3 regions of the Pseudoduganella sp. LjRoot289 genome follow, and region 3 is predicted to be linked to each of the others. Evidence: predicted binding sites of a transcription regulator. Region 3 holds the regulator's gene; each other region holds the start of a gene.
What was found. The regulator FNR, encoded in region 3, switches genes on or off when oxygen is low (the NO sensors DNR and NnrR bind a similar motif). The targets are predictions, from matches to a motif close to TTGATNNNNATCAA.

Region 1: ACSQ8Y_RS08360 (XrtA system polysaccharide chain length determinant) is a predicted target of FNR. The motif match lies at 1,996-2,009, and genes of this name have one in related genera.
Region 2: ACSQ8Y_RS23215 (OmpW/AlkL family protein) is a predicted target of FNR. The motif match lies at 3,265-3,278, and genes of this name have one in related genera.

The regions. Positions count from the first base shown of each region.
Region 1 is NZ_CAXUPN020000001.1:1,945,104-1,949,681, reverse strand. It holds gene ACSQ8Y_RS08370 (N-acyl amino acid synthase FeeM domain-containing protein) at 1-722, opposite strand, end outside; gene ACSQ8Y_RS08365 (EDSAP-1 family PEP-CTERM protein) at 1,025-1,957, shown strand; gene ACSQ8Y_RS08360 (XrtA system polysaccharide chain length determinant) at 2,102-3,625, shown strand; gene ACSQ8Y_RS08355 (XrtA-associated tyrosine autokinase) at 3,646-4,428, shown strand; gene ACSQ8Y_RS08350 (glycosyltransferase) at 4,412-4,578, shown strand, end outside.
Region 2 is NZ_CAXUPN020000001.1:5,406,756-5,411,333, reverse strand. It holds gene ACSQ8Y_RS23225 (methyl-accepting chemotaxis protein) at 212-1,921, opposite strand; gene ACSQ8Y_RS23220 (DUF2244 domain-containing protein) at 2,105-2,563, shown strand; gene ACSQ8Y_RS23215 (OmpW/AlkL family protein) at 2,573-3,187, opposite strand; gene ACSQ8Y_RS23210 (hypothetical protein) at 3,377-4,345, shown strand; gene ACSQ8Y_RS23205 ((2Fe-2S)-binding protein) at 4,452-4,578, shown strand, end outside.
Region 3 is NZ_CAXUPN020000001.1:5,663,029-5,667,606, reverse strand. It holds gene ACSQ8Y_RS24290 (response regulator) at 1-725, opposite strand, end outside; gene ACSQ8Y_RS24285 (MarR family winged helix-turn-helix transcriptional regulator) at 811-1,254, opposite strand; gene ACSQ8Y_RS24280 (YgaP-like transmembrane domain) at 1,396-1,617, shown strand; gene ACSQ8Y_RS24275 (RNA polymerase sigma factor) at 1,604-2,122, shown strand; gene fnr (fumarate/nitrate reduction transcriptional regulator Fnr) at 2,169-2,927, shown strand; gene ACSQ8Y_RS24265 (FixH family protein) at 2,934-3,461, opposite strand; gene ccoG (cytochrome c oxidase accessory protein CcoG) at 3,472-4,578, opposite strand, start outside.

The sequences.
Region 1 (4,578 bases), 3.7 Mb from region 3:
GAGGTGATGCCGGGCTCGTCCCAAATGGGGAAGAAATAGGGGTAGAAGGAGCGTTCCGTGGTCTGCTGCTCCATCAGGCCGCCGAACTTGCGGATCTGCTCGCCCATGAAGTCCAGCTCCAGGCGCAGCAGCACGGCCGGCGCGCCCACCCTGCTGCAGTTGCGCTCGCCGCCGAAGTCCTTGAAGCCGAGCATGCGTTTGTAGAACATCACGTGGCGCGGATTGACTTCGATCACGTAGTCGGTGTAGCCGTGGATGTTGTGCGCGTAGATATAGGAGATGTGGATCAGGGCGGCGAACACGCGCTTGGACACGCCCTTGTCGATCGCCAGCCGGGACGGCTCGCACAGACGGCGCTGCTGGCCGCGCAGCAGGTCGAGCTTGTCGCGGAAGTTTTCATCGGCCGGCAGGCCGAGTTCGGGGTCGTCCAGGCACAACGACATGGTGCCCACGGTTTCGCCGCCGGTTTCCGCGTACAGCGTGATGCGGTTCAGCACATGGTGGGCGGAAGGATCGACATCATAGCCGCGCCAACCGTACATCTTCTTTAATAACAGGGTGGCGGCTTCGCGCCGGCCGCGTGAATTGGCCATGCGGATATGGAAGATCTGCTGGTCGATCTCGTGATCCAACGAGGGATCGGCCAGTCCTTCGCCGATGACCAGGTCGCTCAACCCGGTCGTCGCGTCAAAGGAAATGATGGTGTCGTCGTCTTGGTGCACGCTCGCACTCCTTTGTTTATCGTTTTCGCGGCCACCTCGCAACGGCGAGCTGGGCTCATCTGAATCAGACAGGCAGATCTGGAAGAAGTTCAACAAAACGCGAATTTTTTTGCTGGGGCCGTCAGACGGCAGTGTCGCTTTCCTTGCCAGCGCCCGGCCGGCGTCCGCACGAGGCCCCGGCAGCTACATGTAAACCGTTGATTATCAAGGGTTATTTCGCCTGGCACGGTTACTGCTCAATGAACATCAACGGCACCCACCCGCGCCGTCATCGTGGAGTCACTTAATAGGAGAAACACACCATGAACATCGTCAAAAGAGGTTTTCTGCAAACGACGCTGGCAGCCAGCCTGGCCCTGGCCGCCGTCGTCCCGGCCCATGCCAACACCTTCGCCTCGTCCATCCTCAACATCAGCAACTTCCGTCTGCTCGATTCGACCGGCACCGCCTTCAGCACCACCGATTTCTCGCGGCTGACCGGCACCAACGACGCGCACGCCACCGCGCAACTGAACGGCGTGTTCGCGAACGACGCCGATTCGCGCAGCATTCTCAATCCCGTGCCGCCTAATATGGCCCAGCAATGCGTGGGCACCTGCCCGCCGGTGCCGCCGGACACCTACACCCCGATCGCCGGCATCCCGCCCGTGCTCACCACCTACGGCCACGCCGACCAGCGCCTGACGGGCGCCTCCATCATCATCGGCGCCACGCCGGCCGGCGCCAACGCGTCGACCCGGGCCGACGCGTCGACCGCCGTCAATGCGGTCGCCTCGGGCAATTCGGACGTGGGCACCTCGACCACCTTCGCCTTCACGCTGGGTTCGGCCGACGCCATGACCATCGCCTTCGACGCCAATCCCTACACCCGCGCGCTGGTGACGCCGGGCTCGGGTCCGACCTCGAACGCCAACGCGCGCCTGTCCTGGTCGCTCAGGATCGTCGAAATCGCCACCGGCGCGAACGTGCTGACCTTCTCGCCCGACTACCTGAACGGCGACAGCAATGTCAGCGCCACCGACGGCGCGCCCAACGACCTGATCTACGCGCCGGGTTCTCAGTTCTTCACCGCCACCACGCCGCTGCTGGTGGCCGGCGTGGCCTACCAGCTCACCATCCAGCACAACTCGCTGGCCAACGCGCTGCAGCAGGAACTGCCCGAACCGGGCACGCTGGCCATCCTGGCAGCGGGCCTGCTGAGCATGTCGCTGCTGAGCCGCCGCCGTCAAAGCTAGGCCCGGTTCCTGATTCACCGCACCACCCCCGCAATACTTTGACGCGGCTCAAACCGAGGCCACATACGGTCTGAGCCGCGTCTAGCCCCTCCTATAATCGGAACACCAAGCAGCATCCGCCGCCGACCTTCAGGAGCCCGGGACATGGAAGACTTCATCAACCAGCTACTCACCAGCGTGCGCGGGATCTGGAAATACCGTTGGCCGGCCATAGGCATCGCCTGGCTGGTGGCGATGGGAGCGTGGATCAGGATCGCCTCGCTGCCGGACAACTTCCAGACCTCGGCCCGCGTCTTCGTCGACACGCAGACCATACTCAAGCCGCTGCTGTCGGGCATGACCAGCGTGCCCAACGTCGAGCAACAGGTCGCCATCATGAGCCGCACCCTGCTGAGCCGTCCGAATATCGAACGCGTGATCCGCATGGTGGACATGGACCTGAGCAGCAACACGGCGCGCGAGCACGAGCAGCAGGTCGAGGACTTGCTCAGCAAGATCAAGATCGCCAGCACCGGCAGCTACGACATCTACACCATCACTTACAGTAACAGCAATCCGCGCCTGGTGCGCGACGTGGTGCAGTCGCTGCTGACCATCTTCGTCGAGGGCAGCTTCAAGGGCAAGAAGGGCGAGTCGCAACAGGCGGTGCAGTTCATCGACGACCAGATCAAGACCTACGAGGACAGGCTGGCTGCCGCCGAGAACACCGTCAAGGAGTTCAAGATGGCGCACAACACGCTGCTGCCGCGCCAGGGCATAGACTACGGCGTGCAGGTGCTGATGTCGGCCGACGCGCTCAACACCGCCAAGCTCGAACTGATGGAGGCCGAACAGGTGCGCAACGCCATCAAGTCGCAGACCACCGGCGACGAGCCCATCCTCGGTGAGCTCAGCCCGGCGGCCATCGTCAATCCCGAAATCGACGAGCGCATCAGCGCGCTCAACAAGAACCTGGACACGCTGCGCCTGCAGTACACCGAGCTGCACCCCGACATCGTCTCCACCAAACGCCTGGTGCAGCAACTGGAGCAGCGCAAGGTGGAGGAAGAGAAGAGCCGGCCGGCCAACGCCGACCCCGGCAAGAACTACAGCCCCATGCTGCAGCAGCTCAAGGTGGCGCTGACCGAGGCCGACGCCAAAGTGGCCGCCGCCAAGGTGCGGGTGGTGGAGATGGGCGCGCGCCACGCGCGGCTGGAGGCGCAAAGCCAGGCGGTGCCGGAGGCCGAATCCCAGCTGGCCGCGCTCAACCGCGACTACCTGATCAACAAGGAAAATTACGAAAAACTGATCAGCCGGCGCGAAGTGGCCAAGCTGTCGGGCGACCTGAGCCAGACGACCGAAATGATGAGCTTCAAGATCATCGACCCGCCCACGGTGCCGATGCGGCCGGTCGGCCCGAACCGCGCCCTGCTCTACAGCGGCGCACTGCTGGGCGCGCTCATCGTGGGCACGGCGGCGGCGCTGCTGATCAGCCAGATCCGGCCCACTTTCCTGAGCCCGGCCGAACTGCGCACCATCACCGGCCTGCCGGTGCTGGGCACGGTGACCATGAACTGGACGCCGGCCCAGCAGACCAAGCGGCGGCGCGGCAAGGCCGGCTTCGGCGCCGCCCTCGCCTGCCTGCTGCTGTCCTATAGCGGCGTGATGGCCAGCACCCTGCTTCAATAACGCCGAGGACTTCCATGAACATGCCAGAGAATTTACCCGCCCAGCCCGCGCACATGGCCGCGCCCTCCCCCGCCGCGCGCGTGCAGCGCCACGTCGAACTGGACCTGGAGCGCATGGCGCAGCTGGGCATGGTGACGCACGAGGGCGGCCGCACGCCGGCCGCCGAGGACTTCCGCATCATCAAGCGGCCCTTGCTGCGCAATCTGCGCGGCGACAACGGCGTGACCATCCGCAACGGCAACCTGATCGTCGTCACCAGCGCGCTGCCCGGCGAGGGCAAGACCTATTGCGCCATCAACCTGGCCATGAGCATCGCCATGGAACGCGACATCACCGTGCTGCTGGTGGACGCCGACGTGGCGCGGCCGTCGGTGCTCAAGGTGCTGGGCCTGGGCGCCGAGGCCGGGCTGATGGACATCCTGCTGAACGACGAGCTGGAGCTGGCCGACGTGATCCTGAAAACCAATGTGCCCACGCTGAGCATCCTGCCGGCCGGGCGCAGCAACCGGCACGCCACCGAGCTGCTGGCCAGCCGCAGCATGAGCACGCTGCTCAGCGAGATCGCCAACCGCTACGCCGACCGCATCGTCATTTTCGACTCGCCGCCGCTGCTGATCACCACGGAGGCGAGCGTGCTGGCGTCGCAGATGGGCCAGGTGGTCATGGTGGTGGAAGCCGAGACCACCACACAGAACGCGGTGCGCGAAGCGCTGCGCCTGCTCGACTCGTGCAAGCACGTCAACCTCATCTACAACAAGATCAAGGCGTTCCCCGGCACCGAATATTATGGCTATTACGAATAAGGCCGCCGCCGTGTTGGCCGCCGCCGCCGCCGTTGCCAGCGCCGCGACCGCCCCCGCCGCGCCTGCGCCGCTGGTGCTGCACCTGGTCGACCGCCTGCCCGAGGACGGGCGCGAGGACAGCCTGTTCAAGCTGCTGCGCCAGATGCCGGC
Region 2 (4,578 bases), 260 kb from region 3:
ATGCGATCCGGGCGCCGCATCCTGGCGGGCGCCGCATGGATTCCCGCGTGCGCGGGAATGACAATCCGGTGGCTTAGGAATCTTCCCAGTCTTTCGGCGGGCTTGGCCGCCGGCGCCGCCGGAACCGTGTCCATATGCCGCATCCTGGCGGGCGAAGCATGGACCGTATCGGCGGACCGCCCCGCCTGCGCGGGAATGACAATGCGGTGGTTTAGAACTCTTCCCAATCGCTTTCGGCCGGTTTGGCCGGCGACAGGCGCTGCGCCGGCTTGGTGGCCGGCGCCGCCGCCACGCTGCGCGCAGGCGCAGGCCGCGCTATCTGCGCCGCGCGCCGCGCAGCCGGTGCTGCCGGCGCCACAGGCGCAGCCGCCGTCCGCGCCCCGGTCTTGAAGAATCCCACCACGGTGGCCAGATTGCCGGCCTGCTCCTGCATGCTTTGCGATGCCGCCGCCGCCTCTTCGACCAGCGCCGCGTTCTGCTGCGTGACTTCGTCCATCTGCGAGATGGCGGCGTTGATCTGCTCGATGCCCAGGGTCTGTTCCTGGCTGGCCGAGGTGATCTCACCCATGATGTCGGTTACGCGCTGGATGCTGGAGACGATTTCGCCCATGGTCTGCCCGGCGTCGTTCACCAGCTTGGAACCGGTGTCCACATTGGCCACCGAGGCGTTGATCAGTTCCTTGATCTCCTTGGCCGCCGCCGCCGAACGCTGCGCCAGGTTGCGCACCTCGGACGCGACCACCGCGAAGCCGCGTCCCTGCTCGCCCGCGCGCGCCGCCTCCACCGCCGCGTTCAGCGCCAGGATATTGGTCTGGAAGGCGATCCCGTCGATCACCCCGATGATGTCCACGATCTTGCGCGACGAGTCGTTGATGGTGCCCATCGTGTCCACCACCTGCGCCACGATGCTGCCGCCCTTGATCGCCACTTCCGACGCGGACTTGGCCAGCGTGTCGGCCTGGCGCGCGTTGTCGGCGTTCTGCTTGACGGTGGAGGTCAGTTCCTCCATCGACGACGCGGTTTCCTCCAGCGAGCTGGCCTGGTGCTCGGTGCGCGAGGACAGGTCCAGGTTGCCCGCCGCGATTTCGCTGGACGCGGTGCTGATCGCGTCGGTGCCGGTGCGCACCTGGCTCACCACGTTGAGCAGGCTGTCGTTCATAGCCTTCAGCGCCTGCAGCAGGCGCCCGGTCTCGTCGCCGCCGCCGGTGTCGATATGGGACGACAGGTCGCCCGAGGCCACCGTCTCGGCCACGTCCACCGCCTTGTTCAGCGGGCCGGTGATGGAACGCGTGATGAACCACGCCACGAAAATGCCGATGGCCATGGCGCCGGTGCCGAGCGCCAGCATCAGCACCTGGGAGCTGGTGTAGACGGTTTCGACGTCGTCGCTGGCATCCTTGGCCAGCTTGGTCTCGTAGGCCACGAAGGCGTCCAGCGCGGCCAGCACCTTGGCCAGCGACGGGCCGGCCTCCTTCAACAGGAATTCGGTGGCGTCCTGCACCTCGCCGTCCTTGCGCAGCTGGACCAGTTGATTATTTTTGGCCGCGCCGGTCTTGAGCGCTTCATCCACGCTGGCCATGAGCTGCCGTTCCTTGTCGTCGGCCAGGCGCTTCATCAGCGCCTCCTTGGCCACGCCGTACTTCTTGCGCGCCTCGGCGATTTTTCCCAGTTCGGCGTTCATTTCGGGAGTGCCCGGCACCACGATCATGGTGGTCAGCGCCAGGGTGATGTCGCGCACGTGGTCCACCATCTGGTTGGCGGACTCCATCTTCACGTTCTTGTCGTGCACGATGTCATGGGTGCGGCTGCCGATGCGCGACAGCGAACTCAGTCCCAGCAGCAGCATCGCCGTCAGCAAAGCCAGCACCACGGCGAATCCGATGCCCAGGCGGACACCTATCTTCATGTTAGCGAGCGACATGTCTCCCCCAGTTTCTGAATATCGTTTTTGTGTCCCTACATTGTTCCCCAAATTGGCGCGCACGCGGAGCAAAATTTTGCATCACCTGTTGCGTACTGTGACGGGTTGTCGCCGGGAAACAACGAGTTTCGGTGATGCGGCCGGCGCGGCAGTCGTAAAATAGGAAAAAAAGGAGGGGACGACGTGCGGCGCGACCTGGAAAAACGCGAGTGGCTGTGGCGGCGCAACTGTTCGCTGACGCCGCGCCAGACGGCCATGGCCTACGGCTTGCTGTGCGCATTGTCGCTGTCGGTCGCTGCCGTTTTCCTGATGCTGGGCGTATGGCAGGTGCTGTGCTTCACGGGCGTGGAACTGGCCGCCGTCACGGCCGCCTTCCTGTGCTATGCGCGCCACGCGGCGGACTACGAACACGTGGTGCTGACCAGCGGCTGCCTGCTGGTCGAACGCGTCTCCGCCGGCAAGGTGGTGCAGACGCAGTTCACGCCCGGCCGCACGCGGGTGGGCATGCCGGAGCATGGCGGCGAGCTGATCGCCCTGGAGTCGGACGGGATGGCGGTGCAAGTGGGGCGCTACGCGATGGCCGGGCAGCGCCTGAAATTCGCCAGCGACCTGCACATGGAACTGCTGGCCGGCCGCTTTTGAAGCGCTGCCTCAGAATCGGTAACCCACACCCACGGACAGCAGCAGCGGATCCACCTTCACCTTGCTGATGATGGCGCCGGCACTGTTGACGTCGCTGCGGATCCGCACCTTCTTCACATCCACGTTGAGCGCCCAGCGCTGGTCCAGCCGGAAGTCCGCGCCGGCCTGCAGTGCAAGGCCGAAACTCTTGTGTTCCAGGCCGGCGTTGCCGCCCAGGAGATGCACCTTGGACAGGGTGGTGTAGTTCAAGCCTGCGCCGGCGTAGGGCTGGACCTGCGCGCCCGGCATGAAGTGGTACTGCGCCAGCAGCGTGGGCGGCAAATGCTTCATGGTGCCGATGCTTTTCCCGTCGAGCAGCACGTCGTGCTTCTGCGGATAGGTCAGCACCAGCTCGGCCGCCAGGTTCGGCGAGAAGAAATACGACACGTCCAATTCGGGGAAGGTCTTGTTGTCCAGGGTGAGCCGGTTGGCCGCGCCGGTGCCGCCGACCGGATCCGATTTGTCGGCCGGGTCCAGGTGCAGGGCGCGCAAGCGCACCAGCCAGGGACTGGCTTCCGCTGCCACGGCCTGGCCCGCCAACAGGCTGCCGATGCCCAGGATGATGGCCGCTGCGGACTGCTTCATACGCTTGTTCATACACTTCCTCTCTGCTGTGTCGTTAAGTAATGACGGCAGTGTATTGATGCGGCTCAATAAAAACTTTGATGTATGTCAAAACGTCCATAACGGGCATTTTTTCGCATGGCAAGGTGGCGCTCCCCCTGCAAGGCCGGGCATAGACTTTCTGCACTTACCAGGAAAGGGGAAACCGCCATGACCCATACACTTGCAGCAGTATTCGACAACCGGAGCGACGCCGAGAAGGCGCGCAGCGCCCTGCTTGGTGCAGGGTTCAAGGACAGCGACGTGCGCTTGAGCGATCCCGCCCCGGGCGGCGGGACGCAGACGCAGGCGCAACCGCAGACACAATCGCAGACGCAGTCCGGCGCCGACGCGGGCGCGTCGATAGGCGGCAGCATCAAGCACTTTTTCACCAAGCTGTTCGGCGAGGACGACGAGGAAAACAGCCAGGCCTATGCCGAGGCCGTCAAGCGCGGCAACACGGTGCTGACCGTGCAGGCGGACAGCCTGGACAGGGTGGAGCACGCCGCCGATATCGTTGAGGGCTACGGCCCCGTCGATATCGACGAGCGCAAGAGCAAATGGAGCGCCAGCGGCTGGACCGGGGGGAGCAAGGGCCCCGCCGCAGGCGGCCGCGCAAGCGGCCAATACGCGGGCGCGCAGCAAAGCGCGCAAGGCGGAACGGCGGGAAGCGGTGCCGGCGGCGAGTCGCGTCAGGGCCAGAGCGGCGGCCAGTCGCAGCAGCGCGCCAGCACCGGCGGTATCGGTGATACCGGCGCGCAGGGCGTGCCGGTGATCCACGAAGAGATCAGCATCGTCAGCCAGGGCATCCTGCGCGGCGGCGCGCGCATCTACGAGCGCGTGGTCACCAGCACCGTCCGCCCCCTGCAGACGGATAGCCAGCCGCGCTCCAGCCAGGACGAGGCGTCCTACCGCAGTCACTGGACCAGCAACTACGGCAGCGCGGGCGGCCAGTACGACGACTACGCGCCGGCCTACCGCTATGGTTCGGAGATGGCCGGCAGCGACGCCTATCGCGGCCGCTCGTGGGAAGAATCGGAGTCCAGCCTGCGCGGAAAATGGGAAAGCCAGCACCCGCAATCGGCATGGGACAAGGTCAAGGCCGCCGTGCGCCACGGCTGGGAAAGGCTGACTTCCTGATACACAGCCGATACAAAACTGTCCCAAACCGTGCTCTGCAATCGCCGAAAAGGAGGTGTAAGATAGGCAGGCTTTACCTATCGACAACCCACCTGCAGGAGACAGCATGGCGCAGCTCAACGTCAATGGTTCGGTACATGAATTCGAGGCGGAGGACGACACGCCGCTGTTGTGGGTGCTGCGCGAGCAGCTGGGTATGACGGGCACCAAGTACGGCTGCGGCGTCGCGCAAT
Region 3 (4,578 bases):
GTGCCCTCGAAGCCCTCGTTCAGCGCGCGCGTGGTGGCGGGATTGGCGTTGGAAGGGCGCGGCTTCATCAGGCGGGCCATGTCGGGATACAGCACGTACACCGGTATTTCAGCGCGCGTGACGGCGAAGTAATAGCCGGTGCGTCCCACCTTGGCCGTGCGCAGGTGCCCCAGCACATTGTCCTTGTACAGCTGCAGCACGCCGATCAGCACCGCCTGCACCTCGCCCTTCTGGTCCAGGATGGGGGCGGCCATCTGCACGATGGGCCGTTTGCTGGTGCGCCCGAGCACCGGCTCGGCGATCAGCGGCTGGCGCGTGGCCATCACTTTCCTGAAATAGGCGCGGTCGCTGGCGCTGACGCCGACCCGCCCCGGCACCACCGGCAAGTCGGCGATCACCTCGCCCTTGGGGTCGAGGATCAGCACGTCGTCGAACAGCGACAGGACGGCGCGGTCGGCGTAGTAGGCGCGCAGCGCGGCCGGGTCGCGGGCGATGCCGAGCGGCTGGTTCCGCGCCGACAGCGCGATGATCCCGAGCAGCATGTGGAGCTTGTCGTCGAGCTCCTCGGCAGTGCGGTTGATCAGCGCCGTCTGCTGCGCGAACAGCACCCGCGTGAAATCCTCCTGCATGCGCTGCATTTGCACCACTGTCACGAGTGCCACCATCACGACGGACGTGATGCTGGTGGCCAGTGCTACCTTGACTTTGATGCCGAGCGGTTTCATGTCGTCCTTAGTCGGGAGGGCTGGGGAATTCTCCTATCAAAGTAGCCTTTTTGCAAGGCGCACCGCACACCGGCGGAATGGCAATTCAGGAAAGATTGCTGTTCAGTTTATCAAGTCCGTTGGCCAACTGCTCCACGTCCTGGTGCGTGATGGCGCAGGCGTGGGCGATCCGCTCGCTCACGCGCAGGCCGGCCGCGCGCAAATCCTTGCCCTTTTGCGTCAGCGTCAGCACGCGGTTGCGCTCATCCTGTGGGTCGCGCCCGCGCAGCAGATAGCCTTCGGCTTCCAGCCGTTTGACCAGCGGCGTGATCGAGCCGGAGTCCTGCTGCAGGCGCTGGGCGATGTCCTTGATGCCCACGCCCTCCTCCTCCCACAGCACCACCATCACCAGATATTGTGGATAAGTGAGATTAAGCTCGGCCAGCATGGGCTTGTACAGCTGCGTCATCTTCAGCGATGTCGAATACAGCTTGAAGCACAGGTGCTGGTCCAGGATGGGGGGACGGGGTGGTTTTTTTGCGGCGGTCATGGGCGTAGCCTAACCCGCCCGGCCGGAAAAGAAAAATATTTTGAAAAATATTCGGCAAGCGGCGAATCCAGATGCGGCGCGCCCGCCTCTGGTCTGGGGAGGCTGGTCCTCATCTAGCCAACTATCCCAAAGGAGGGCAAAATGTTCTATGTTAAGAATGTGACAAGCGGCGAGCGCGTGCTGCGCGTGGCAGCCGGGCTGCTGGCGGCGGCTATCGCCTGGCTCGGCGTTGGCGGTATGGCCGGCGCCCTGCTGGCGGCATCGGCCGGCGGCATCGCGGCCACGGGCTTGTTCGGCTTCTGCCCCATGTGCGCCATGTTTGGGCGCCGTCTCGATAAAGTGAAAAAGAATGGCACTCTCTGAAACACATTGGCCTGTGCTGGACGCCGCCCACGGCGGCGATCCGGCCGCGCTGGCCCAGTTGCTGCGCCTGTGCCAGCCCGATATCCGCCGCTACGCCCGGCGCTCCTGCCTGGCCGGCGACATCGACGACGCGGTGCAGGAAGCGCTGCTGGTACTGTCGCGCCGCCTGGCTTCCTTGCGCGTGCTGGCGGCCTTCTCCGGCTGGATGTTCAAGGTGGTGCAGCGCGAGTGCCGCCGCCTGGGGCGGATCGCGCTCAACTACGACCCCTACGACGAAGAGCGCGCCGAGCAGTGGCTGGCCGCGCAGGACACGGCCGGGCTGCGCCTGGACCTGGTGCAGACGCTTGAGTCGTTGCCGGCCGACTACCGCCAGGCGATCTTGCTGCGCGACTTCGCCGAGATGAGCATCGCCGAAATCGCCGCGGAACTGGGCCTGAGCGTGCCGGCGGCGAAAAGCCGTTTGCACCGCGCGCGCCAGATGGCGCGGGAATACCTGATCGCCTGACTGCGGATTAGGCGTGCGGCAGGGCGGGATCGATTACACTGGACGCATGAGTATCGAGCTGCCCTCCCTGACCATCCCCGGCATGACGGTCGACGTGCTGCGCGCCAGCTGCGCCACCTGCAGCATGCACCAGCTTTGCCTGCCGATGGGACTGGGCGAAGCCGACATGGAACGCCTGGACCAGATCATCGGCCGCCGCCGCAAGGTGCCGCGCGGCGGCACGCTGTTCCGCATCGGCGACGCCTTTACCAGCCTGTATGCGATCCGTCTCGGCCATTTCAAGACCTACCAGGTGAACCCGGACGGCGCCGAGCAGATCACCGGCTTCCAGATGGCCGGCGAGCTGCTCGGCATGGACGCCATCAGCACCGACCGCCACCACTGCAACGCCCTGGCGCTGGAAGACAGCGAGGTGTGCGAGATACCGTTCTCCAGCCTGCAGCAATTGCTGGCCGATATGCCAACCTTGCTGCGCCATTTCCATCGCATGATGAGCCAGGAGATCACGCGCGAGCAGAGCGTGATGTTGTTGCTGGGCAATATGCAGGCCACCCAGCGTTTCGCCGCCTTCATCGTCAACCTGTCCTCGCGCTACGAGGCGCGCGGCTATTCGGCCACCCAGTTCCAGCTGCGCATGTCGCGCGAGGAAATCGGCAACTACCTGGGGCTGACCATCGAGAGCATCAGCCGCCTGCTGTCCAGGTTCAAGAAGGAAGGCTTGCTCAGGGTGAGCAACCGCGAAATCGAGCTGCTCGATCCGCCGCGCCTGAAGGCCATCACGGCCGGCACCGACCGCTGCGGCTGACCTTCGTCAATCGGCCCGCACGGTGATTTCGCGCTGCAGCGGCCAGTTCCAGTTGCCTTCCAGGCGCCACTCGCGCTGCCCGCTCTCCAGCAGCACCTGCCAGCGGCTGCGCTCCAGCATCGGCAGCACGGCGCCGAAAACCCCGTCCTCGGCGGGCTTCAATTCCAGCATGATGTCCTTGGCCGGCTGCGTGGCATGCGCCAGGCGCAGTGTCACGCGCCGGGGAACGGCGTGCTGCGCGCTGTCGATCTTCCCGGTCAGGATGCCGCGCGCCACGTCGTAACGCAGCACGGCGGACAAGCCCAGCGCGCTGGCGGCCTTGTCGCGCCGCAGGTCCTGGTTGATGGCCTTGCCGCGCTTGTAGTAGTCGCCCGCCACCAGCGCATCCGCTTGCGAGAAGGCCAGCCAGCCGGTGTAGAAGCCCGCCAGCAGCACGATGAAGGGCCCCAGCATCAGCAGCCATGGCCAGCGCTGCTCCCACCATGGCCGCGGCGCGGAGTCCCTGGGTTTCTTTATTGCAGGGGATTGCATCATCTTTTCCTTGTCATCTGCGCGGTACGATGAATACCGCTTTTTCCTTCACCCGCAGCGCCGGATCGTCCAGCGCCGTCAGTTCGATCGCTATCTTGTTCGAGCCTTTTTCGCCATCGCCGTGTGCGGCCCGCAGGCGGACCGGCACGGCCCGCGTCTCCGTGCCGGCCAGCGCCACCTCGGCGGGCGTGACCAGCGCCAGCGAGGGCAGGCCGGAGACGCTGATACGGTAGCGGTGTTGCCGCTCCGAGGTGTTCATGATTTGCAGGCGGTAGACGTTCTCTATCATGCCGTCCTCCACCTCGCGCCCCATGGCGCCCCGGTCGCGTATCACGTCCATCTTCAGGGGTGTGCGCAGCCACAGCGCGCTACCCACGGCGCCCACGATCAGGGCCAGGATGGCCGCGTACACCAGCACCCTCGGGCGCAGCGCGTGGCGGCGGATCTGCGCCGGCGTGTAGCCTTCGGCCAGCGCGTGGTCGGTGCTGTAGAGGATCAGCCCGCGCGGCTGGCCGGTCTTGTCCATCACGCCGTTGCAGGCGTCCACGCAGGCGGCGCAGCCTATGCATTCGTACTGCAGGCCCTTGCGGATGTCGATGCCGACCGGGCAAACCTGCACGCACATGGAACAGTCGATGCAGCTGCCGCCGGCGCCCCCTGCGCCGTTCGCCGCCTTTTTTCCCAGAGGGCCGCGCGGCTCGCCGCGTTTTGCGTTGTAGGTGATGATCAGGGTGTCGCGGTCGAACATCGAACTCTGGAAGCGGGCGTAGGGGCACATGTATTTGCACACCTGCTCGCGCAGCCAGCCCGCGTTGCCGTAGGTGGCCAGGCTGTAGAACAGCACCCAGAACCATTCCCACGGACCGAAACTCAGCTGCAGCGCCTCCAGCGCCAGCGCTTTGACCGGCGTGAAGTAACCGACGAAGGTGTAGCCGGTCCACAGCGCCACGGCGCCCCAGGCCAGGTGCTTGCCGCCCTTGCGCCAGGCTTTGTTGAAGCTGGGCCCTTGCTTCGCCAGGCGCATCTGGGCGCTGCGCGTGCCTTCGAACCTGCGTTCTATCCACAGGAAGATCTCGGTGTACACCGTCTGCGGGCAGGCGAAGCCGCACCATACGCGGCC